Regions from separate parts of the Numidum massiliense genome, predicted to be linked through region 1. Evidence: riboswitches for the same ligand, from Rfam matches in the RefSeq annotation. Region 1 holds a riboswitch; the other holds the start of a gene.
The links. A riboswitch is a leader RNA that binds a small molecule or an ion and turns the genes downstream of it on or off. The one in region 1 is predicted to bind magnesium.

Region 1 (11,692 bases):
CGCGCTCATCGTCGGCGGGACGGACGGCGTCACTTTCGACAACTCCGTCGATTTGTTGGCGCGCATTCGCCGCTATGAACTGCCCTGTGTGCAGGAAGTGTCGAGCCGCGACGCAGTCGTGCCCGGTTTTGACGGTTATTTCATTCCGATGATTTTAAATACGACTGACGTGCACTGGCTCGTCGGGATTCAACAACAAGCGGTGAAGCAATTCGGCAGCATGATTCCGTGGACCGACGTGCTGGCAGAAGGATACGTCGTACTCAACGGGGAATCGAAGGTCGCTCGTATGACCGGAAGCCGCACCGACTTGCGTGCAGAAGATGTGACTGCCTACGCGGAACTGGCGGAGCATCTCTTACGGTTGCCCCTTTTTTATCTCGAATACAGCGGCGTTTACGGCGATCCGGAAGTGGTGCGCGCCGCAACACGCGGCCTAAGTGACACGCAACTCATTTACGGCGGCGGCATTCGCACAGTGGCTGAGGCGCGGGAAATGGCGGCCATTGCCGATACGATCGTCGTCGGCAACGGGTTGTACGACAATTTAAACGAGGCGCTGCGCACCGTCGCCGCAGTAAAAAAATAGCGTGAAACATGAGTGGCTGCTAGTGATAAAAATAAGAGTATAGAACGAGCGGCTAGCGTATGGTATGATTGTCGATATAGAGCATATGTTCGGTTTAGGAGTTGACGTTCATGAACTTTGGAACACCGGAAGGGGAGGACTTGTTGCGCGGTTTAAACAGCGCACAGCGTGCGGCAGTAACGGCGACGGAAGGGCCGCTGCTCATCGTCGCCGGTGCTGGCAGCGGTAAGACGCGCGTATTGACGCACCGCGTCGCCTACTTGTTGCATCAGCGGCACGTTACCCCATGGAATATTTTGGCGATTACGTTTACAAATAAGGCCGCGCGGGAAATGAAAGAACGCATTAGCCGCATGGTCGGACCGGAAGCGGAAGACATTTGGATTTCTACTTTCCACGCCATGTGCGTGCGCATATTGCGACGCGACATCGACCGCATCGGCTATTCGCGCAACTTTACCATTTTGGACGGCAGCGACCAACTGACCGTCGTAAAGCAAATTGTAAAAGAGCAAAACCTCGACCCGAAAAAATTCGAGCCGCGGGCGATTCTCGCGCACATTAGTCAGGCGAAAAACCAACTGATCAACGCTGGTGCCTATCGTGCAAAGGCGGGCGATCTCTTCCAACAAGTCGTCGCCGATGTGTACGATGCCTATCAAAATAAGTTGCGTGCCAACAGCTCCCTCGATTTCGACGACTTAATTATGGTGACGATCGAGTTGTTCCGGCAAGTGCCCGATGTGTTACAGTTTTACCAGAAAAAGTTTCAATACATTCACGTCGACGAGTACCAAGATACGAACCACGCCCAGTATATGTTAGTAAAAATGCTGGCAGAACAGCACAAAAACATTTGTGTCGTCGGCGATAGCGACCAGTCAATTTACAAATGGCGCGGAGCAGACATTAGTAACATCTTAAATTTTGAACACGACTACCCCCAAGCGAAAGTGGTTAAACTCGAACAAAACTACCGCTCCACCCAGACGATCCTGAACGCGGCGAACGAGGTCATTGCGCACAACGCGCAGCGCAAAGAAAAAAAACTGTGGACCGAAGGCGAACAAGGTGCAGCGATCGAAAGTTTTGAAGGGTACAGCGAACACGACGAAGCGTACTACGTCGTCGACAAAATCGTCAGCGGCAAGCGCGACGGCTGTGCGTACCGCGATTTTGCCATCTTGTACCGCACGAACGCCCAATCGCGCGTCATGGAAGAAGTTCTCATCAAGTCGAACATTCCGTACCAAATCGTCGGCGGGATCCGCTTCTACGAACGAAAAGAAATTAAAGATTTACTCGCTTATTTGCGCTTAGTGGCGAACCCGGACGACGACTTGAGTTTTACGCGCATCGTGAACGTGCCGAAACGAGGCATCGGGCAGACGACCGTCGACAGGCTCTCCGCCTATGCCGCGGAAAACGGCCTTTCCCTCTACGAAGCGGTGGCCGAAGTGGAACACATCGGCTTGCAAAAACGGTTCGTCAACAGTTTACGCGACTTCCGGCAAATGGTCGGCGAACTACATGCGATGATCGAGTACGTCTCCGTGACGGAGTTGACCGAAGAAGTGTTAAAGCGGACGGAATACCGCCTAGAACTGCAGCGCGAAGGGACGATCGAGGCAGCGACGCGGCTGGAGAACGTGGACGAATTTATTTCCGTCACGCAAGACTTTGAACAAAAAAACGACGACAAGTCACTCGTGGCGTTTTTGACCGAACTCGCCCTCATCGCCGATATCGATACGATGGACGAAGATGAAACAGAAGGTGCAGGCAAAGACGCCGTCGTGCTCATGACGCTGCACAGCGCAAAAGGGCTGGAGTTTCCGCACGTCTTCCTCATCGGGATGGAAGAGGGAGTCTTTCCACACATGCGCGCGCTGATGGAAGAGGAAGAGCTGGAAGAAGAGCGGCGCCTCGCTTACGTCGGGATCACGCGGGCGATGCAGCGGCTATACTTAACCCGAGCACAGTCGCGTACGTTGTACGGGCGGACAGCGAATAACATGCCGTCGCGCTTTTTGGCGGAAATACCGGCTGAACTCGTTGAAGACGTCGGTCTGGCTGGAGAAGTTTCCGAAGGCGGTATGGCCGGAGGCGGTCGGCAGGCGTTTGGCCGAGCAAATGGCGCCAGTTATGGTTCCAGATTCGGCAAGCGGGGCGATCGAGATAACTGGGGCAAGGGCAGTCGAGGCGGTAACCGCGAGTGGGGAAGTTCCAGTGAACGCGGCAGTCGCAGCTCGCGAGATGGGGGCGGGCGCGCGGGCAGCTCGGCCCAAAAACCGTTGTTAAAATCGCACCGCATCGCCGAACCGAATGTGTCTCCGGACGCGTGGAAAGTTGGCGACAAAGTTGAACACCGCAAGTTTGGCCAAGGTACTGTCGTCAAAGTGACCGGTTCAGGCGACGACGTCGAATTGAATGTCGCTTTTCCCGCTCCGAACGGCGTGAAACGGTTACTAGCACGCTTTGCACCGTTGAAAAAACTTTAACTGTACAACCTAAAAATAGCTGCATGACCTTAAAATTCATTGTAGCAAAAAATTACTAAGAAACATTTCGCGAAAAACTCCAGCGAAACGTTTCCGAAAGGCAGGCGACGCGAGTGGACAAACGCGACAAACGCGACGAACAGCGAGAGCAACAACGGCATATCCAGCAAGGGAGCCACCCGCATAAACAAGATGCGCAAGGGCAGGCGGAGGAGAATCGACGTCATAATCACCATACACATGGACAGCTAGAGAACCATCCACATGAACCGCAAACTAATCATGTGGAAGATGAAGCTCATCAGTCCCAAGTAGACCGTGGGACTGCACTGGCACGCATCGCACAGTTACGGGAGACGATTGACGCGCACAACTACCGCTACCACGTGCTCGACGATCCGAAAATTACCGATGCAGAGTACGACCAGCTGTTGCGGCAACTGCAGCAACTGGAGGCGGCGTTTCCCGACCTCGTCACGCCCGACTCACCGACGCAGCGCGTCGGTGGGGCGCCGCTCCCGCACTTTGAAAAAGTGGCGCATCCGATCCCGATGCTCAGTTTGAGCAACGCTTTTAACGAACAAGAGTTGCGCGAGTTCGACCAACGTATCAAACGAGCGACCGGAGTCGAGCGCATCTCCTACATGTGTGAGCTAAAGATCGACGGCTTAGCCATATCGCTCCGCTATGAAAACGGGCGCTTCGCACAAGGGTCGACGCGCGGCGACGGAAGTGTCGGTGAAGACATTACGCAAAACTTAAAAACGATCCGCGCCATCCCGCTGCGACTGCGCCGACCCGTCGACTTAGAAGTGCGCGGGGAAGCGTATTTGCCAAAAAAAGAGTTTATGCGCATCAACCGCGAACGGGAAGAAACAGGTGAAGCGCTCTTTGCCAATCCGCGCAACGCCGCCGCCGGGTCGCTACGTCAGTTAGATCCGAAAATAACCGCCAAACGCGCCCTCAGTGTGTTTATGTACGGGATTGCCGACAGTGCAGAGTTGGACGTGCGGCAGCAGTCGGCGATGCTCGACGATTTAAGTGAACTAGGTCTAAAAGTGAACAACGAGCGGCAGCTCGTCCATTCGATCGACGATGTCCTCGACTATATCGATCGCTGGCAAGCGCACCGCGCCGAACTCGATTACGAGATCGACGGCATCGTCATTAAAGTGGACGATTTCTCCCTACAAGAAGCGTTAGGAACGACGGCAAAAAGTCCGCGTTGGGCGATCGCTTACAAGTTTCCGGCCGAGGAAGCGGTGACGCTCTTGAAAGCGATCGAAGTGACTGTCGGGCGCACCGGTGTCGTCACCCCGACCGCCGTGTTAGAGCCGGTGACGTTAGCCGGGACGACCGTACAGCGCGCCTCTCTGCACAACGAAGACTTAATCCGCGAGAAAGATATTCGCCTCGGCGATCACGTACTCGTGAGAAAAGCGGGCGATATCATCCCGGAAGTGGTGCAGTCGCTAGCTGAACGGCGGGCAGGAGAAGAACGCGAATACCGCATGCCGACGCACTGTCCGGAATGTGGGAGTGAACTCGTACGGTTAGAAGATGAGGTGGCACTGCGCTGTATTAACCCGAACTGTCCGGCGCAAACGCGGGAAGGGATTATTCACTTCGTGTCCCGCGACGCAATGAACATTGACGGTTTAGGGGAAAAAGTTGTCACACAGCTGTTCCGCGCCGGACTCGTCCGCGGCCCCGCCGACCTTTACGATTTACAGCGGGACGAATTGCTGAAGCTCGAGCGGATGGGTGAGAAATCGGTGGACAATTTACTCACTGCGATCGAACGAAGCAAACAAAATTCAGTTGAGAAACTCATTTTTGGTCTCGGCATTCGCTTAGTCGGGGCAAAAGCGGCCGAGTTGCTGGCGCAAGCATTCGGCGACCTCGACACACTGCGCCAAGCCGATGAGGAGCAACTGCTGGCGATTGAAGGTATGGGGCCGAAAATGGCGGACAGTGTCGTTACCTACTTTGCCAAACCGGAAGTGGCGGCGACGTTGGAACGTCTGCAAGCCGCGGGAGTGAATTTTGCCTATAAAGGGTTGCGGCAAGAGCAGGTGGCGACGGATAGTCCCTTTAGCGGTAAAACTGTCGTGCTCACCGGTACATTGCACGAGATGTCGCGCAAAGAAGCAGGCGAAAAAATCACTACCCTCGGCGGAAAAGTGACTGGTAGCGTCAGCAAAAACACCGATTTATTAATCGCCGGGGAAAAGGCTGGTTCCAAACTGACTAAGGCAGAACAACTCGGCATCGAGGTGTGGGACGAAGCGCGCTTTCTCGAGGCGTTAGCGAATGTCGCAGAGTGAGAGTTCGCGCAATTTCTTTCTAATGCTTACGTACGAGGACATAAACGCGGGAACGTCATAAGTCCTTGAGGCTTAAGCGTCACCTTCGGTGTGTCCAAAGCTTGAACCCGTACGCTGCTGCACAGTTGCTGCTGTACGACGATGCCAACGCTTATGGAAGGCGCCATACTTTTCGTGAGGATGATAAATTTCTTTCCCATGGCAAATGCTGAGCAGGTGCGGTTGCAACGTGTCGATGAGTGAGCAACTGGCTATTGCTTGTGCCATGTTGCTCGTAAACATCGGCATTGGGCGGCGCAGTTTCCCGCCAAACGTCGTACAGAGGTCGCCAGCGAGCAGCACATCGTCTTCCTTGTGATAATAGACGACGTGTCCAGGCGCGTGGCCAGGGGAAAAGTAGGGTGTTAAGTCGCCAACCGGTAACAATTGTCTACTTTCGTCCATCTCTAGGGGTTGGACGAGGGCGGGCGGAACTGTGGCGGCTGCCTTTTTGCGACGCGGATAAGGGAGCTGCCCTTCCATATACTGAATTTCCTTCCGGTGGACGTAGACGGGAACGTCGTACGTGCGGCGAATGTGCGCGAGTGCGCCGACGTGGTCGACGTGCCCGTGCGTCAATAGCACTTTTGTAAGTGGGCCAGCTCCTAGCTGCTCAATGAATTGGACGATCCCTTTCGCCATCGAAGGGATGCCGGCATCGATCAGTGTTACCCCTTGCTTTTCTACGACGACCCACACGTTGATCGGTACGACCAGCCAGCTGCTTAACCGCCAAACGTGTGACGAGAGTTGTACCTTTTTCATCATCATTGTTTACCTCCTTCTGTTGTCGACCCCTCATCGTTGGCTGCTTTCTGTTGGATTCCCATCAGGACGACGTCGAGCGCCTCGTCGAGTAGCGGTGCAACGCGTTTTATTAGTTCGTCTAGCGGTTCCGTACTTTCTAAATACGTTTCAATGACGCCGTGCAACATGTAAAAATAAATACGCGTGTACAGCAGGTTAGCCTCGGTCCCCGCATGGGGAAAACATCGCCGCAAGGCTTCCCTTAAATGTGCGAACAACTGATTACGCAGTTGATTAAGGGGCATTTCCACGTGCTCTTCGTCTACCCGGCCCGCGCGCACCGTTAAGAAAAGGCGGTACATGCTGCGATTGGACAGGGCGAAGTGGAGAAACGCATAACTGAGGCGGTGCAACGCTTCCGTCGGAGTAACCTCTCCATCGTCCAAAATCGTCTGCATTTGCTGCTCCAATTCGATAAGTGGCGGGATCGACAGTTGTTGAAGCAGGTCGAGTTTGTCTTTGTAATACAAGTAAATCGTCGTGTGCGAGCAGCCAGCGGCGCGAGCAATTTCGCGAATGGTAACCGTGTCAAAGCCGCGTGAGGCAAACAATGTCGCTGCGGAATCGAGGATGCTTTGTTTCGTTTCTACTGCACGCGTGTCGTTTCTGTTTTTCGCCATTGTAACAACTCCTATCGCATTCTTTTTCTCCCGACTAAAGGACGACATCTATTTAATCACTGCGTTTAATAGCGATATTTAATCTCCTCTATCAATAACGCCATTTGATAACCAATGGTTAGTAACCGATGGTTATATAATAACCGTCGATTAGTGTTGTGTCAACCACTTTTTTTATTTTTAGACGAAGGCATTTAAATGTGAAAAAAGGGCGGCATTTTCCCCTTGCACTGTTGTACGAATTGACTTAAACTATAACTAACTAGTTAGTTATCAACGAAACATTCGCTAATATACGTAAATACACGGCAAATGCACGTCGTGACAAAGGAGAACGTCGGTAGTACGAACATCTGGAAAGGGGAATGATCGATGGCACGAACGTCTGGGGCGGAAAGTAAGAAAAGGCTGCTCGCGGCAGCCGAAGCGCTTTTTGCGGAAAAAGGGTACAAAGGGACGAAAGTGAGTGACATCGTTGCCAGAGCTGGATTAACGCAGGCGGCCTTTTATTTGTACTTTAGGAGCAAAGAAGAGGTCTTTGAACAGTTGTTGAGCGATTTTGACGAGCGGCTCATGCAAATTAGTGATGCGGGTAAACGCGCAACAGATCTATTGCCGCAAGAATTGCCATCTTACATTGGCAATACGTTTGCCACGTTATTTAACTTGTTTAGTGAAAATTATAACCTATCAAAGATCGCACTGCACCATGCGCTGGATCGCGAACAGATGCGGGAAAAAATCGTCGGGCAAATCGCATGTAATATGTCACAAAACCAAAGGTTAGGGTTAGTCAAAAGCGATTTAGACGTTGCAGTGATCGCCGAATCCGTCGTTGCCGCATCTGAAAGATTGGCAGAGCGGTACGTGTTAGCGAAAGAGGCGGGTGAGTGGTCAGACGAGGAGAGCGAGTTATCGAAAGGGGGAGATGAGTATGCAAGAGCGGGAGATGCATCGTTGGGCGCAATGAACTTGTTAGCAAGTGAGGAAAATAGGCCTACAAGCGGATCGTATAGTTTGTCAAAAGAGAATAATGTGTTTTCGAAAGAGATCGGCGCGGTAGAACTTGGGAAACAGATGGCCGAGATGTTTCTGTACGGCATCGTGGCAGAGGAGAAACGTTAAAAATTGCGAGGGTAAGGAGTGGGGGCATATGCTACTAAATTGGTTGAATGCACACCTTGATTTGTTAAGTGTCGTGTGGCTTTTTCCAGTCGTCTTCATGTTTCACGACTTCGAAGAAATATTAACCGCAGAGAAATGGACGAAACGAAACCAGACTTACGTCTTAGAAAAAATATCACCGAGAATGAGAAAATTTTTGTCTAGTAGTTTTCAAATGACGACATTGCAATTTGCGACAGACGTGTTTTGGGTTTTTTGTGGTGTCACATTAGCGACCGTGTTAGCCGCTGTTTTTTCTGCATATTACCTTTTTTTGCCGTTTGTCGTGTTCTTTGGCCTGCACGCTTTCACGCACCTCGGTCAAGCGCTCTATTTACGTCGCTATACGCCGGGAGTCGTTACTTCCGTGTTGATCGTCTTCCCGTACGCGCTTTATACAGTTTACCGTTTATGGTCAGGACAAACGATAAGTGTCGCGAATCTTGTTTGGAGCATCCTTAGTTTATGTTTGATCGTGCCGTTGCTGTTCTTTCTGTTAGTAAGAGGACGAGACAAAATACGGAAAAAAAGTATGAATGAATAAGTGACACTTTGTCGACTTTTTTTATGGACGAGTTGCAAAATGGCCGCCTCGATCACTTGGCATATTGCACAAATTGAAACAAACTGTATAATAAAAGAGTTATACTTAAAAGGGTGTTATTTACAATCTGCTTACGATGGAGGCAGCTATGGATTACCAACTGTTTGAAGCAATTAACGGTTTAGCAGGGCAAAATGACGTGTGCGACACGTTAATGAAATTGACGACGACGTATGGGCCTTACGTGTTTGCGGGGGCACTCGTGATCTTACTCGCCTTTAGGGGACACCGGAAGGCGGCACTCACCGGTTTCGGGGCAGCCTTTCTTGCTGTAGCCGTTAACTATGTCATCGGTCTCGTTTACTTTCGCGCGCGGCCCTTTAGCGAACATCAAGTCAATTTATTACTGGAGCACAGCACGTCTCCTTCTTTTCCGAGTAACCACACCGCGGCGGCGTTTGCAATCGCAGGAGCGCTGTGGGCGTACAACCGTAAAATCGGTAGTGTGGGCATATTACTCGCTTTACTGTTAGGCTTCTCGCGCATTTACGTCGGTCATCATTACCCAACAGATGTGCTCGGCGGGATTGTCGTCGGTGCAATTGCCGCAGTCGTCGCGTATAAAGTGGTGATGAAACTGTTCGGACGGGACACGGATCGTTTCCCCCAACCGTTAAAGTGACACTAACGGGAGGTTGCGGATGCAGGAGATCATCCGTCTTGACAAGATAGCGAGAGTGTAATAAGGTCTTATGTGGCTGGAAAAAGTTCATAAACCTCGTTAGGTGAGGCTCCTGTACGGAGATAAGCTGCTGCCCAAAAATGTCCAAAGACGCCAATGGGTCAACAGGAACTATCGAGTTAAGGTGGTTTCTAACGTAGCTGGATATAATCCTATGCCGTACAGTGCTAAAACTCAACGACTAGGGGAAACACGCCATGCATGCGCACGTCTTCTTTCGTTGAGCATGCATTTTTTTATTTTTTTCTCGTTTATTGAGGGGGTGGTGTGAAATGGATCAAATGGATAGTGATTCATATTCAAGTAGGTGTTACTCAATCAATTATTTTAGGCAGTTTAAGCAATTATTCAGAGTAGAAAGTAATGCGTGCTTCCATTTCCACCACTCCTGTAGGAAATGGAGGCACCAGAGGAGGAAGTAGACATGGTGACATTTCCAGTAACGTCAAAACAATACCAGGCGGAGACGGCTGGGGCGATTATGAGCGGGCAATTTTTAGTCGTGGAGGGCGAGCGCACGACAGACGACGTCATCCGCGAGTTGCGTAAGACCGGCGAAGATATGTCCGGCATGCATTACATTCACGTGGTTGATCGCGCACGGCGTTTAGTTGGGGTCCTTAGCTTGCGCGAATTGCTTACCGCGCCGACGGAGCGTAAAATTGTAGAGGTGATGGCGACCGATGTGATTGCTGTCCCCGTCGATATGGATCAAGAAGAAGTTGCAAAAATAGTGAGGACGCACGATTTCGTCTCGATCCCAGTCGTGGACAAAGACGACGTCATCGTGGGCATCATCCACGTTGAAGATATCATCGACGTCATCGATGACGAGGCGACGGAAGACTTTCACAAGATGGCACCTGTTTCTGGGCTAGATGTAAACGTTAAAGAAGCCAGTGTGTTTATGTTGTTTCGCAAACGGGTGTCGTGGCTCATCATACTCGTGTTTATGAACATTTTTTCCGGTGCTGGCATCGCACATTTTGAAGATACGATTGAGGCCTATATTTCCCTCGTGTTCTTCTTACCGTTACTCGTCGACAGTGGCGGTAACGCTGGCTCACAGTCGGCGACGCTCATGATCCGCGCGTTAGCAGTCGGCGATGTGCGCGTACAAGATTGGCTAAAGCTGTTTCGAAAAGAGTTTGTCGTAGCGGGGTTACTAGGTGTTGCGATGGGGGTCGCTGTGTCGCTCATCGGCGTTTTCCGGGGCGGGGTGGAAATAGCAGTTGTCGTTTCCTTAACGATGCTTTGTATTGTGATCGTCGGTTCCGTGATCGGCATGTCCTTACCGTTTATTTTTAGCAAACTTAAGTTAGACCCGGCCACGGCGAGCGCACCGCTCATTACGTCCTTGTGCGACATGACCGGCGTACTCATTTACTTCTCGATCGCTACATGGTATTTAAATATTTAGGACATATTACCCCCTGTCTTTGTACCGAAGGCAGGGGGTAATTACTCATCGGGTTTACATAACACAAATGGTGTTATGGTTCGTAACAGGCTTTTTATTCAGTTTACACGCCTTTTTGTGGTATAATAATACAGTAAAAAAAACATTAAAGGCGAGGTGGACGTTTGGCGACAACGACAAAAAATTTACACAAGACGTTAACGAAGGTGAACGTGCTCAGGCGTGCCGTATGTATTGTCTTCGGTGCTATGCTAATGGCCGTTGCGTTAGAGATTTTCCTCGTTCCAAATCGAGTCATCGACGGTGGGATTACGGGGATTGCGATCATCCTGTCTCACATTTTGCAAATCAAGTTAGGTTTGCTCCTGTTCGTCCTTAACTTTCCATTTTTCTTTTTAGGATACAAGCAGATTGGCAAAACGTTTACTATTTCGGCTGTGTTCGGTGTCGTCATTATGTCGATCGGAACGGTCCAGTTGCACGACATTAAGCCGTTGACGGACGACCCGCTGCTAGCAGCCGTGTTCGGAGGTATTACGTTAGGCATCGGAGTCGGGCTCGTCATTAAAAACGGCGGCTCACTCGACGGGACGGAAATCATGGCGATTTTGTTCAATAAGAAGCTTCCTTTTTCTGTGGGCGAAGTCATTATGTTTTTTAACATTTTTATTTTGGGGAGTGCCGGGTTTGTTTTCGGTTGGAATCATGCGATGTACTCCTTGATCGCTTATTTTATCGCCTATAAAATGATGGACATCGTCATTGAAGGTTTCGATTCGACCAAGTCGGTATGGATTATTAGCGACCGTCACCAAGAGATCGGCGAGGCGCTTCTCCACCGATTAGGGCGGGGGGTTACTTACCTCAATGGGGAAGGTGGCTATACCGGGGACGAGAAAAAGATGATTTTTTGCGTCGTCACCAGGCTGGAAGAAGCGA
Region 2 (11,414 bases), 2.2 Mb from region 1:
CATCATATAACCCAAACAAGCACGAGGCAATCGTCTAATCCCAGTCGCAGTTCCCCATAATCCCACTATTCCTCTTATTCTCTCCCCTAACCTCGCAATACCTCCATTTTTCAATTTGTCGTCCATCCCCTAGGGTAACAACGCTACAAGGGGTCGACGACAAAAAGTGTCGGCTAAACCTTTGCCGTTCGTGAATATCCTAAACTGCACGACGAGCCGTGTACTGATCATTTCTTCCCAATTTTTCACTATCCCTCCGTCGCGACATATACCCGATCATTATCAAAACAATACCAATATCACTCACCATTCATCCACAGCCGCTACGAGACAATGGGGTAATTCGACGCGAATTTCTCCCATTCCGCGGATCATCTTTTTCAAATGAAATGTCTCCGGCTGCAACACAGATAACAAATAACGGATCGCAATTTCCGGATCGACGGTATCGCCGCAAGTGTAGCAGTCTAACGCGGCAAACCCTTTTTCGGGATACGTATGAATTGAAAGGTGGCTCTCAGACAACAACAGCAAGACAGTAACTCCTTGCGGCGCAAATTGCTTCCCTTGAATAGATAATACGGTTGCCCCGCACATTTCCGCTGCTTCAACGAGGCGGTTTTGCAAGTAATCACAGTTATTGATGCGTTCGAAGGCGACTCCCCATAAATCAGCGGCAACGTGCCGGCCAAAAGTAGAATAGGTCATTTGGCTTCCTCCCTCTCCTTATTTTGGTCAATCAATAAATAGTCCCGCTGCGACTAGCAGAGAGACGAAGGGAGTGGGGACATCGCACGTTTGTTCCGAAAGTATTCCCGCTCAATAAAAAACGGCTCTTAATCGGACCCGATTCACGATTCATCAGTACTCGTGTAATAAAAAGGAAAAACTACTCGAAAGGATGAATGCCATCGGAGGTTGTTACGCGCGTAATACCTCTCCCGATTAGCTTGTTAAATTGTGGGTTTTGAGGTAAGTGACTACTGCTACTGTCCACGGCGTATCATTCCCCCTTTGTTCCATTCATGTGGCGTATCGAAGTTAGACAGAAGTTAGACAAAAAAATCATACTTCCCGCGGTGCGAAATGTCAACCTCTGTTACAGTATTCGCGTGCAAATCCGTTTGCGCATCCCAATTTGTATATGTGTCGACTTTATGTATATGCCCTTCTAGCGGCTTAGCAATTTATTAAACTTTTTATTATCATATCGTGTTAAAACTACCTATTTTTGACAAAGTGGCCTTTTCGATTTATAATTAAAATGTAAGCGAATATATGTCCTCGTTAGGTGAGGCTCCTATACAAACATAGGCCACTGCCCGGAAATATCGAAAGATGCCAATGGGTAGAACAGGAGTTGCCGGAATAAGGCTTCTCTCAATGTGGCTAAGAGCATATGCTCTTTACGTTGTATAGTGCCAAAACTCGACTAGGGGGAACGGAACGTGCACGTCGTGCACAACATTAACCCTCTAGGTCACCTAAAGGGTTTTTCTTATTTCAAACAACAAATAAAGGGAGGGAGCACATCCTAATGCACTGTAAGCAAAGCTGGCTGCTCTATTGTCATGAGCAAAACTCTGTACAGAGGGAAAACCTGCTCCCTGAGCACTTCGCGCAAATCTGTTTAACCTGATCTCCAAAATTGCGCGTGCATTAAATACGGGTTGCGGGTGCTTTCATTAGTGATTCAATGACTCACTACGCGCTCTCTCTGCTACAGGGGGAGCTTTTTCTTCAATGCGTCATCGACCGCGTGAAGACAACCGCCGTTTTGGATGAAAAAAAGTGTGAGGAGGAGCCACAATGAGAAAACCCGCGAACGACAGAGAAAAGTTGACGCAAAAAATCGCCGAACAGCTTATTCAAGCATCTCTTTCCTCTGAAGAAGCCCTGTTAAAAGACTTGGACACAAACCGGCAAGGTCTCACAGAAACTGAAGCGAAAAAACGATTAGAACGGCATGGAAAAAATGAAATTGTCCATGAAAAGCTGCCGTCCTGGTATATGCAATTGCTCGCATGCTTTAAAAACCCTTTTATCCTCATTTTACTTTCACTTGCAACATTCGCCTATATAATCGACAACGACCTCGAGGCAGTCATCATCATTGCGACGATGGTAACTATTAGCGTCCTGATCACATTTACGCAAGAGTTCCGTTCAATGCGTACGGCAGAAAAGCTTAAAGCAATGGTCAAAACGACGTCAACAGTGATACGACGCTCTGAAGATCCGCAGCAGGCTAGGCAACAGAAAGATGGCCAACAGTTGCCAAATCTACTAGTGGAGCAAAAAGAAATTGACATGGAACTGCTAGTGCCGGGAGACATGATCCACCTGTCGGCAGGCGACATGGTTCCAGCCGACGTTAGGCTAATCGCATCGAAAGACGTGCATGTCGGAGAAGCCGCCCTAACGGGAGAAGCTATGCCCGTCGAAAAAATGGACATCATGCCTAGTTCTCCTAAACATGGCCATACCGCGACACAAACTCAAACACAAACACAAACACAAGCACAAGCGCAGGCGCAAGCATCGTCACAAAAGCAAACAACGCCGCCCAACGCGCTCGAACTGAGCAATATGTGCTACATGGGCACCAATATTGTGAGCGGTTCGGCGACGGCCGTCGTTGTTGCGACAGGCACCGACACATATTTCGGCGCCATGGCTAGCACGCTATTGGAAAAACCACCATTGACGAGTTTTGACAAAGGCATCCGGAGCGTCACTTTCGTCCTCATTCGCTTCATGGCGATCATGGTGCCGATCATTTTTTTCGTCAATGGATTTACAAAAGGCGATTGGCTACAAGCTCTTTTGTTCGGTTTATCCGTAGCGGTCGGCTTGACGCCAGAAATGTTGCCGATGATTGTTGCGAGCAACTTAGCTAAAGGTGCAGCGACATTGGCGCGCAATAAAGTCGTCGTTAAACAGCTCAACGCCATTCAAAACCTTGGGGCGATGGACATATTGTGTTCGGACAAAACGGGCACATTGACCCAAGACAAAATCATTCTAGCCAAGCATCTCGACCTACAAGGGCAGAAAGATTTACAGGTGCTCGAATACGCGTACTTGAATAGTTTCCACCAGACCGGACTAAAAAACTTGCTCGATGTCGCCGTGCTACAATATGCCGAAGATGCCGACATTAGGAATAAATACACTAAAATCGACGAGATTCCGTTCGATTTCAATCGCCGCCGTATGTCTGTCGTACTCGAGCGTCAAGACGGCGAACACCTCCTCATCTGTAAGGGCGCGATGGAAGAAGTCCTTCGGATCAGTACGCACGCATACAAAGACGGTCAGATCGTTCCCCTCACAGCGACAATCACTAAACGCGTGCAGCAGCTTGCCGACAACATGAATGCGGACGGCTTACGCGTGCTTGCCGTTGCCGTCAAACAACCCGGCGCCCGAAAAGGCACTTACGGTTTGCAAGATGAAAAGGACCTTACCCTCGTCGGCTATCTCGCTTTCCTCGATCCACCTAAAGAAACAGCCAAAACGGCCATCAAGGCGCTGCAAGAACATAGCGTCGACGTTAAAGTCATCACCGGGGACAACGAAGCCGTAACCCGCAAAGTTTGTAAAGACGTCGGCATTCACATCGAACACCTGCTGCTCGGGAACGATGTCGACGCCATGTCGGAGGAGCAGCTGGCGGTTGCCGCTGAGAAAACGACCGTGTTCGCGAAAGTAAACCCGTTGCAAAAGGCGAGAATCGTCCGCGCGCTAAAAAACAACGGGCATACGGTAGGGTTCATAGGTGACGGCATTAATGACGCGATCTCTTTAAAAGAAGCAGACGTCGGTATTTCTGTCGACACCGCTGTCGACATCGCCAAAGATTCGGCCGACATCATTTTGCTTGAAAAAAGTTTGCTCGTCCTAGAGCAAGGAGTCGTCGAGGGACGGAAGACGTTCGGCAATATGATTAAGTACATTAAAATGACCGTCAGCTCCAACTTCGGTAACATGTTCAGCGTACTTGTCGCCAGTGCATTCATCCCGTTTTTACCGATGCTACCCATTCAGCTACTCATTCAAAACTTGTTGTACGACATCTCGCAACTCGCTGTGCCTTGGGACACGATGGACGAAGAGTTTTTACGCAAACCACAACAATGGGACGCCAAATCCGTCGGTCGATTTACGCTATTTATCGGTCCGATCAGCTCCATTTTTGATATGACGACGTTTGCGTTAATGTGGTACGTTTTCGCCGCCAATACGGTCGAATCCCAAGCATTGTTCCACTCTGGTTGGTTCGTCTTAGGGTTACTATCGCAAACACTCATCGTACACATGATTCGCACCGAGAAAATTCCGTTTGTGCAAAGCAAAGCAAGCACGCCTGTCATGGTCTTAACAGGCTTGATCATGGCACTAGGGACCGCCTTACCTTTCACTGGGGTCGGAGCGAGCATTGGCCTACAACCACTGCCACTCGCATATTTCCCTTGGCTCGTCGCGACGTTGTTAGCCTACTCTGTCGTGACACAGGCCGTTAAAAAGTGGTATATCTATCGCTTCAACGAGTGGTTGTAGTTATATAAATGCCGGTTGTTCCCACAACGGTAGCATCGTTCCAATGCCGCGACGCTTGGCGTTGTCGTACACCCTTTTCGCTACGATTAGGTCGTCCAACGCCATGCCGACCGCATTAAAGTAAATGAACGCATCGTCCCGCGATCGGCCACACTTGTTACCCGTGACGATTTCCCCTAATTCGGCGTCAATGCGGTCGTCGGTAAACAGCCCCTCGCGGTGCATAAGCGCTAGCGTTTGTGCACCGCGATGCTTGATGCCGTCCCAATGGTCGACGACAATCTGGTCTGCCCGCTCTACGACCGCATAGTCGGCTTCATAGCCGCCGACGTGCGAATAAAAACATCCCTCCCCAATCCACTCTCCTCGCACGACCGGCTTTGTCGCTGTCGTCGCGGTGACGATGACATCTGCGCCACTCACCGCAGCTTCACCGGTCGCAACGAGGACGACGTTGACGGCTAACAAGTCGCTTACTTCTTCAGCAAACTTTTCTGCGCGCTCCCACGATAAATCGTACACGCGTACCGCCCGTAGCTGTGGCAAAGCAACCTTCAAGGCCATTAGTTGCGTACGGTTTTGCGTCCCCGCTCCGATGATTCCGACCCGCGTCGCATCGGAACGAGCCAAATATTTTGCTGCCACACCCGTCATTCCCCCCGTCCGCATCGCACTAATCACGGTGCCGTCCATAACGGCGAGCGGCAACATCGTCTCCGGATCGTTCAACACAATAAGCGCCGAGGCGCGCGGCAATCCGTACGTCACCGGATTGCGTGGCGCACTCCCGACCCACTTCGTCCCGGCGATGTTCACTCTCCCGCCAACGTAACCGGGCATCGCATTAATGCGCCCCCGCCCCCCTTCGCTATCCAAGTCGCCCCAACGCAACACCACTTTCGGAGGCAAAATATAATCCCCTTCATAGTGAAGTGCTAAGACTGTTTCCACATCACCCATCACGTCACACATCGATTGACCGCCACAGCGGATGACGTCGCGTTGCGACAAATATAAAAAGTCGTAAGTAGACACATTGCTTTCCCCCTTCAATAGTTGCCTCGTTTATCTCATTTAACTCGTTCTATATCGTGTTCGACTGACCTTTCCCTAAAGAGAGCCTGTCCAATAACCTGTCGCTTTTGCCAACATAAGCCACCCCCGATCGCCAAAAAACACGAGCCCAACATTTAGGGCGCCGTACGTCAACGCCAACGCCAGCGACGGTAGCATCGACGTCACCAACCCGCCCCCCCGATAAACGGGCTAGTAAACGGCGAGCGCAACGCATACCCGGTCCCGCTTCCGTCTTCATCTCCGGATCGACGGTGCGTAGTCGCATCAATCCGGCCATAGCCACATCGGTTAATGAGCCGTAATTTACGATAGCGCTTTCAAGTCAATGCCGGGCAAATAACCGCGGACCCGCCCAAAACACGTACCATACTATGAGCACCGTCGTCACGACCAAAAAAAAGTAGCGGTACAGCGTGGGCGACGACCGGCACCTTACACGACTGGCACCTTAGAATGGCACCTTAATTGAAGCGATCGCCCCGACGATGAGAGATTCGAGCGCCAACCGTTGGATGCGTTGGAACGTCTCACGATCTACCGCTTTAGCCCAGCTAAGTCCGTTCGCGAGCTGCACAATTAAAACATCGCCAGTGGAAACAGCGGCATTCACAGCTTCATATTGACACTAAACTTTTCACAAACTGCATAAATCCCCTCTAACGTGTCGTTATGAAGATTATTTAATAAATAGTATACGAGTCGATACGACGCATGTCAATATATATTAGTCATTTCGACGCATTTTATTAAACGATTCAATTTGAGGCTTTATAATACACTTAATGATACTTATTGAGGTGCAGGCGATGTTTAGAAACCGACTAACGCAATTGAGGAAAAAAACAAAGCTTACACAAGAAGATATCGCAAATGAACTAGGGATTCACCGAGGCACATATTCCAATTATGAGGCAGGCAATCGCGAGCCAGATTACGGTACCTTAATGAAATTAGCCGACTTATTTGACGTAACGACCGACTTTTTACTCGGTCGAACGGAATCGCCAGCACCAATGGTCGTCGTGGAAGACCGGAACACATACGTGACAAGCGATGAATTTATCTTACTAGAAAAAGTGAAGAAACACCCCGAGTATGCAGAGATGTTACATAGCATTGCCCAAGATTCGGAGCGCAACATCAATACGTTAATGAAGTTGTGGGAGGTTATACGCGAACATTGCAACGGGGAAGGTGGGAATGATGGCGAACAATAAATAATCCGTTCAAAGTGCACTAACCTTTCAACCGAGACGTCTATGTTGGGTTCCGTAAACACTAGACTGATACTGGAAAAAAAGTGTCTGAGACCGATAGTTTAAAAACTTATAACAATTAGAAATGGGTTTTCTTGTTTCATTTTTAATCAACTTGATGAGTCTCTTGCTACTACTCCTGTTATAAAGTGGGGGGTACTAATGAAGGTTATTTACAAAATCACCTATCCAAATGGAAAGATCTATATAGGTAAAGATTTGACAGATAGTATTAACTACTTCGGTAGCGCTAGTAGTGCATTAATTGAGAAAGACTTTTCACGGGAAGAACGAAGAGACTTTACGGTTCGAAAGGAAATATTGTGGGAGTCAGATGATGCATCTGATCAGGAAGTCAATCGGAAAGAAGTCGAATATATAAGACGCTTTAATTCAAACGATCCAAAGGTTGGCTATAACCAATGGCCGAAATTTAGGTAAAATTTACATATAATATTAAACTTCTTTCGACAAGAATAATTGTTTTGCTTACAACGTTTTGACGGTACGCCTTCCTATCTAATGTCTGTGCGGTACGCCTTCCTACGATGTTTTACCGCACGAAAACGTGGGGCATTACTTTGCGAAATCTAGGAGCGCCACACTGTCGAAAAATGTCTCTAAACAGTCCAACGCCCATAAATGCATAAAAGACGCGGCAAAGTCCGCGTCTTTTGCGTGTGGTGGGCGGTAGAAGGATCGAACTTCCGACCTCCACCGTGTCAAGGCCTCCGCGGTATGTGTACGCTGTGTGCGCGTTTGTCCTTCGGCTGTCCTACCGTCTGTCCTATGTAGTATACCGTAGGTAGCGCCACTCCGCAAGAAAAAATTAGGCGCGGCCGCTGTTAAGCCACCACGCCGCCAATCCAGCATTGACTTGTCGCGCCGCCTAGCCCCGTTCCTTGCCTTCTTCGACGGATCGCCGCTCAATCACGCCGCGATTGTATGCGCGGTCGATCTCGACCTCACTTACGCCGTAAATTTGCCGGTCTCCGAGCCTATAGAACGGGTACAACGGTTGTATGTGGATGCGTTGCAGGTCGCCCGTCCAGCCTACCTGTCGCCCCGTGCCGTAGTAAATCTCTTGCGCCTCTTCGCCTAAGTCGTGGTAATCGGCCAGCGCGTTCAGGTACGCCAGCTTTGCGTCGGCCACCGCTTGCGCCGCTTTCGGCTGCTTTTTTGCGTAGTATTCCGCCGCCTCAGCCCGCGCCTTGTCGATTGCCTGCTGCGCCAGCGCCTCCTTGCGGGCGTCATTGAAACCGAACGCCCGCTTTTTACGCTCCTGCGCGCCCTGTAAGCGCAATTCCAGGTCGAATACCGCCTTACGCGCCTCAAGCTCGGCCTTTTCGTTCGCGGCCGTCGGATCTTCTAACGTCGCGTCAATCGCCTGCTCCAGTTTGTGCTTGGCCGCGGCAAGTTCCGCTGTCAGCTCGTCCACCTGCGTGGCTGCGCGGCTGCTGCGCTCGTCGCTCGCTTTGTCTTCGCTCTCGTATGCGTCCATTAGGCGTTGCAATTCGCTGGAAATTTTCATAGTTAATCGTCTCCTCGTTATTTTATTAGTTTTCGCGGGTTCACAATTGCGTCGCGGCACAGCTGCCAACGGCCTTTAAGCGTGCGGTAGTGCTCCAGCGCGTCCAGCGCCTCGTCAGCCGCCGTCGCCTCGCCGGGCTGTAAGTCGTCCTCGTTGGACATTGCCGCAAGGTCGCAGCTAGTAAACCGCTTGGTCAGCCGCGTGGTGGTGCGGCTCAGGGTCGCATATGTTGGCGGCTCTAGCCCGCCCAGCTCATAGCCAATCGCGTCAATTAAGCTGTGGTCGAGCACGACCGTTAGCTGAATGATGCCGCCCAGCCGCGCCGCGTGCCGTAATGCCCGCTGCAGGGCGACATGTGCGGTGTAGTTTTCGTCAAAGCGCCGCCTGCCCGCGGTCACAAACACGCCCCGCGCCTGCTCGCCTTTGTAATTCGTAATGCAGTAGGCGTAAGCCCCGCGCTTGTCGTCGGCGGCGGTCGCAAGGTGCAGTGAATACCTCATTCGCCATCGCCTGCGCCTTCCTGCTGCGCCAGCGCCTGTATGCGGGCGGCCAGCGTCATAACCTTCGCGAAGTCCTTCCGGCGCAAGGTGTAAGAGTGCTCTTTTATGCCCACCTGTTGTTTGATAAGAGAGACGTAATACCCTCCGCAAAGCCCTGGCGGCTGGCGCGCCCGCCGGCCTCGCGCCGCTCCGCCAGCTCTTTGTTAAACGCCTCCTGCTGCGCCCGTAGCTGTGCCAGCGACATGCTCGCGTACGGATCAGCCGGCTTGGCCGCCTCGTAGTCGCCATACTTGATTTCCGTTGCGGCTTCGATCAGCCGCTTTCTGGCGTGGGCATACTCGCTGTCGGTCACGTCGCGATACGGCCGCGGTGTCTGCTTGTACCGCGTGATAACCTCCTTGCAGTCGAGTACCTCGCGATCGAGTGCCGCCCGTTGCGTCGTCCAGTCGTTGTTGCCTTTGTTTTTCGTCATGCTATCGTCTCCTTCGCAATTTTTGTTCGTCACACGTCCGATATAATGTTTGTTTGCCGCTCGCACGCGTCTTGTGCAAGCGCCCACGCGTCACCTTGCAGCGTTTTTGCCCTATAAAACACCGCGTCTATGTCGGGCTTGTGCAGCTTCATCGCCGCGGAAAGCTCCCGCGCTTTTAGGAAGTGCCGGTTCTGCGCGACGAATATAATAAGCTTGGTGTCGTCGTCCACGGCGTCCATCACGCGTTTACACGCAAAATGCAGCACCTGCCGCGTAGACGTTATTTGCTCATCGTCAATCCATAGCGACAATACGCGGTAAACTTCGCCCTCCCGCAGCAGCTCAACGCCAACCCCGAAGCCGTTTTGCTCGTGCCGCATGACAACCACCTTTGCCCGCGTCACTTGCGACTCGGGTCGTCGTGCATGATCTTTACTCTCCTCCATTCTCCCGCGCCTCCTTCGCCCCTTGTCGCAGTTCCTCCGCAAACGCCAGCGCGCCGGTCTGGTCGATTGTGCGCTCGTTGCCGTCCGCGTCTACTTCGATCTGTCCAAGCACGTTGCAGTTTAGCGTGATCTGTCGCGCGTTGAATTCGTCAAGCAGCCAGTCACGCGTCAGCTGCCAGCAGTCAAGCGCGCAGTCGTACAGTGGGTACGGCTCGTGTTCTTCCGTATGCCGGAAGGTTTTGCCACCCGATTCAACGACCGTCAGCACGTACGTCTTGCCGTGCGTGCCTACATACGCATGTTGTACGACGTGAAATTTAGGCCTCGCCATCATTCGCCGCCTCCCCTCGCGCCTCTTCGTCCGCTTCCGCCTCCAACTTCGCCCGGAGTTCATCGGTTGGTTTCAAGTCGCGCGGTATGCCTGTTGCGTCTATGTCGTCCCCATTTAACACCGCCGGCACCTCCCCGTTTTCTTTCGCCCACTTCCGCAGTCGGTTAAACGCAATTCGCCGCGCGGTAGTGGATTTCCGACTGCGCACCGCCAGCCGCGTTGTTCGGCTGTGCACTTTGTCCGCGTCGATGTCGTAGAGTATCACCGTCGTGCGCGCCACGCCGGCTGAAAACGTAACTGTACGCTCGTAGGCGCTAAACAGGCGCGTTGGCTGCGGGCGTGCTTCTTCCGTCGCCTCTCCTTCAGGTTTTCCCATCATTTCCGCCTCCCCTTCCGATTGCGGCCGATTATACGACGCTGTGAGGCGTTTTTAGCAGGCGCCTAAGGTGTTTGTACCTGCCGCGAACAAGTCGCCTCACAGGCGCATTTACAGCGTAACGGTTTAGAACGCCAAAAACGCCTTTTAGGTAGTAACATAGCCACCACCAAAATTAAGGCGCGAAAACCATTGATACATAAGGCTTTATTTTTCCTAAACCGTTACATTTACCGTGTCGTTTTGCGTTGTCGTTGCCGGTAGTCGCGTACACGTAGCTTCGTCCGATCTTTCGCCGCCCCGTCGCGGCAGCTTTCGCAATACTTCTGCCGGTTGCTACGCCGTGCGTATGCTGCCCCGCAGTTGGCGCAGGTGCCCGCGTTGCCCATGCCGTCGTCGTGCCCGATGACTGAACGGCGGTAAATTTCGTTTAGTCGCGGGTTAATGGGCAACACAGCGCGCTCGAAATACGCACAGCGGCCGCCCTCGTCGCGAAAATAGGCGCAAGTACAACCTTCGCCCTTCTCCAGTAAGCACTCGTCGCGTGTGTCCAAGTCAAAGCATGCACAGTACAGGCGGGCGTGACGTCGCAGCTCACGGTTAAGCTTCGACATGCTGCGCCACCGCCTGCTCGTCGGCGTGCGCCTGTGCTGCGCGTTCTCCCGCAACAATGCCGCGAGCTTCCGCAATTAGCCACATGCAATCCCGCAGGATCTCTTTTGCTTCCGCAATGTTCCGGTCTAATTTATCCATGGGCAGCCACCGCCCCCGCCGCCTGTGCCGCGAGAAATTCCTCTACCTCTTCCTGCAATTCAAGGAACCGTTGTATAAGCTCGCGTAACTCTCGCTCATGCTCGGGCAC

Region 2: it holds a riboswitch for magnesium, as region 1 does, so the genes downstream of both, mgtA (magnesium-translocating P-type ATPase) here and mgtE (magnesium transporter) in region 1, are expected to answer to the same signal.

Annotation. Positions count from the first base shown of each region.
Region 1 is NZ_CTDZ01000009.1:2,865,669-2,877,360, reverse strand. It holds gene pcrB (heptaprenylglyceryl phosphate synthase) at 1-589, shown strand, start outside; gene pcrA (DNA helicase PcrA) at 700-3,090, shown strand; gene ligA (NAD-dependent DNA ligase LigA) at 3,375-5,417, shown strand; gene BN1247_RS13405 (MBL fold metallo-hydrolase) at 5,490-6,221, opposite strand; gene BN1247_RS13400 (TetR/AcrR family transcriptional regulator) at 6,224-6,883, opposite strand; gene BN1247_RS13395 (TetR/AcrR family transcriptional regulator) at 7,256-8,008, shown strand; gene BN1247_RS13390 (HXXEE domain-containing protein) at 8,037-8,591, shown strand; gene BN1247_RS13385 (phosphatase PAP2 family protein) at 8,728-9,273, shown strand; M-box (ykoK) riboswitch at 9,362-9,527, shown strand; gene mgtE (magnesium transporter) at 9,758-10,753, shown strand; gene BN1247_RS13375 (YitT family protein) at 10,960-11,692, shown strand, end outside.
Region 2 is NZ_CTDZ01000009.1:677,612-689,025, reverse strand. It holds gene speD (adenosylmethionine decarboxylase) at 304-708, opposite strand; M-box (ykoK) riboswitch at 1,277-1,447, shown strand; gene mgtA (magnesium-translocating P-type ATPase) at 1,810-4,563, shown strand; gene BN1247_RS03860 (ornithine cyclodeaminase) at 4,564-5,598, opposite strand; gene BN1247_RS18350 (hypothetical protein) at 5,674-5,805, opposite strand; gene BN1247_RS18100 (hypothetical protein) at 6,089-6,250, opposite strand; gene BN1247_RS03855 (helix-turn-helix domain-containing protein) at 6,423-6,857, shown strand; gene BN1247_RS03850 (GIY-YIG nuclease family protein) at 7,059-7,337, shown strand; gene BN1247_RS03840 (hypothetical protein) at 7,786-8,487, opposite strand; gene BN1247_RS03835 (hypothetical protein) at 8,445-9,077, opposite strand; gene BN1247_RS03830 (hypothetical protein) at 9,031-9,465, opposite strand; gene BN1247_RS03825 (hypothetical protein) at 9,429-9,845, opposite strand; gene BN1247_RS03820 (hypothetical protein) at 9,832-10,176, opposite strand; gene BN1247_RS03815 (hypothetical protein) at 10,163-10,552, opposite strand; gene BN1247_RS03810 (cysteine-rich VLP protein) at 10,783-11,166, opposite strand; gene BN1247_RS17590 (hypothetical protein) at 11,153-11,305, opposite strand; gene BN1247_RS03805 (hypothetical protein) at 11,298-11,414, opposite strand, start outside.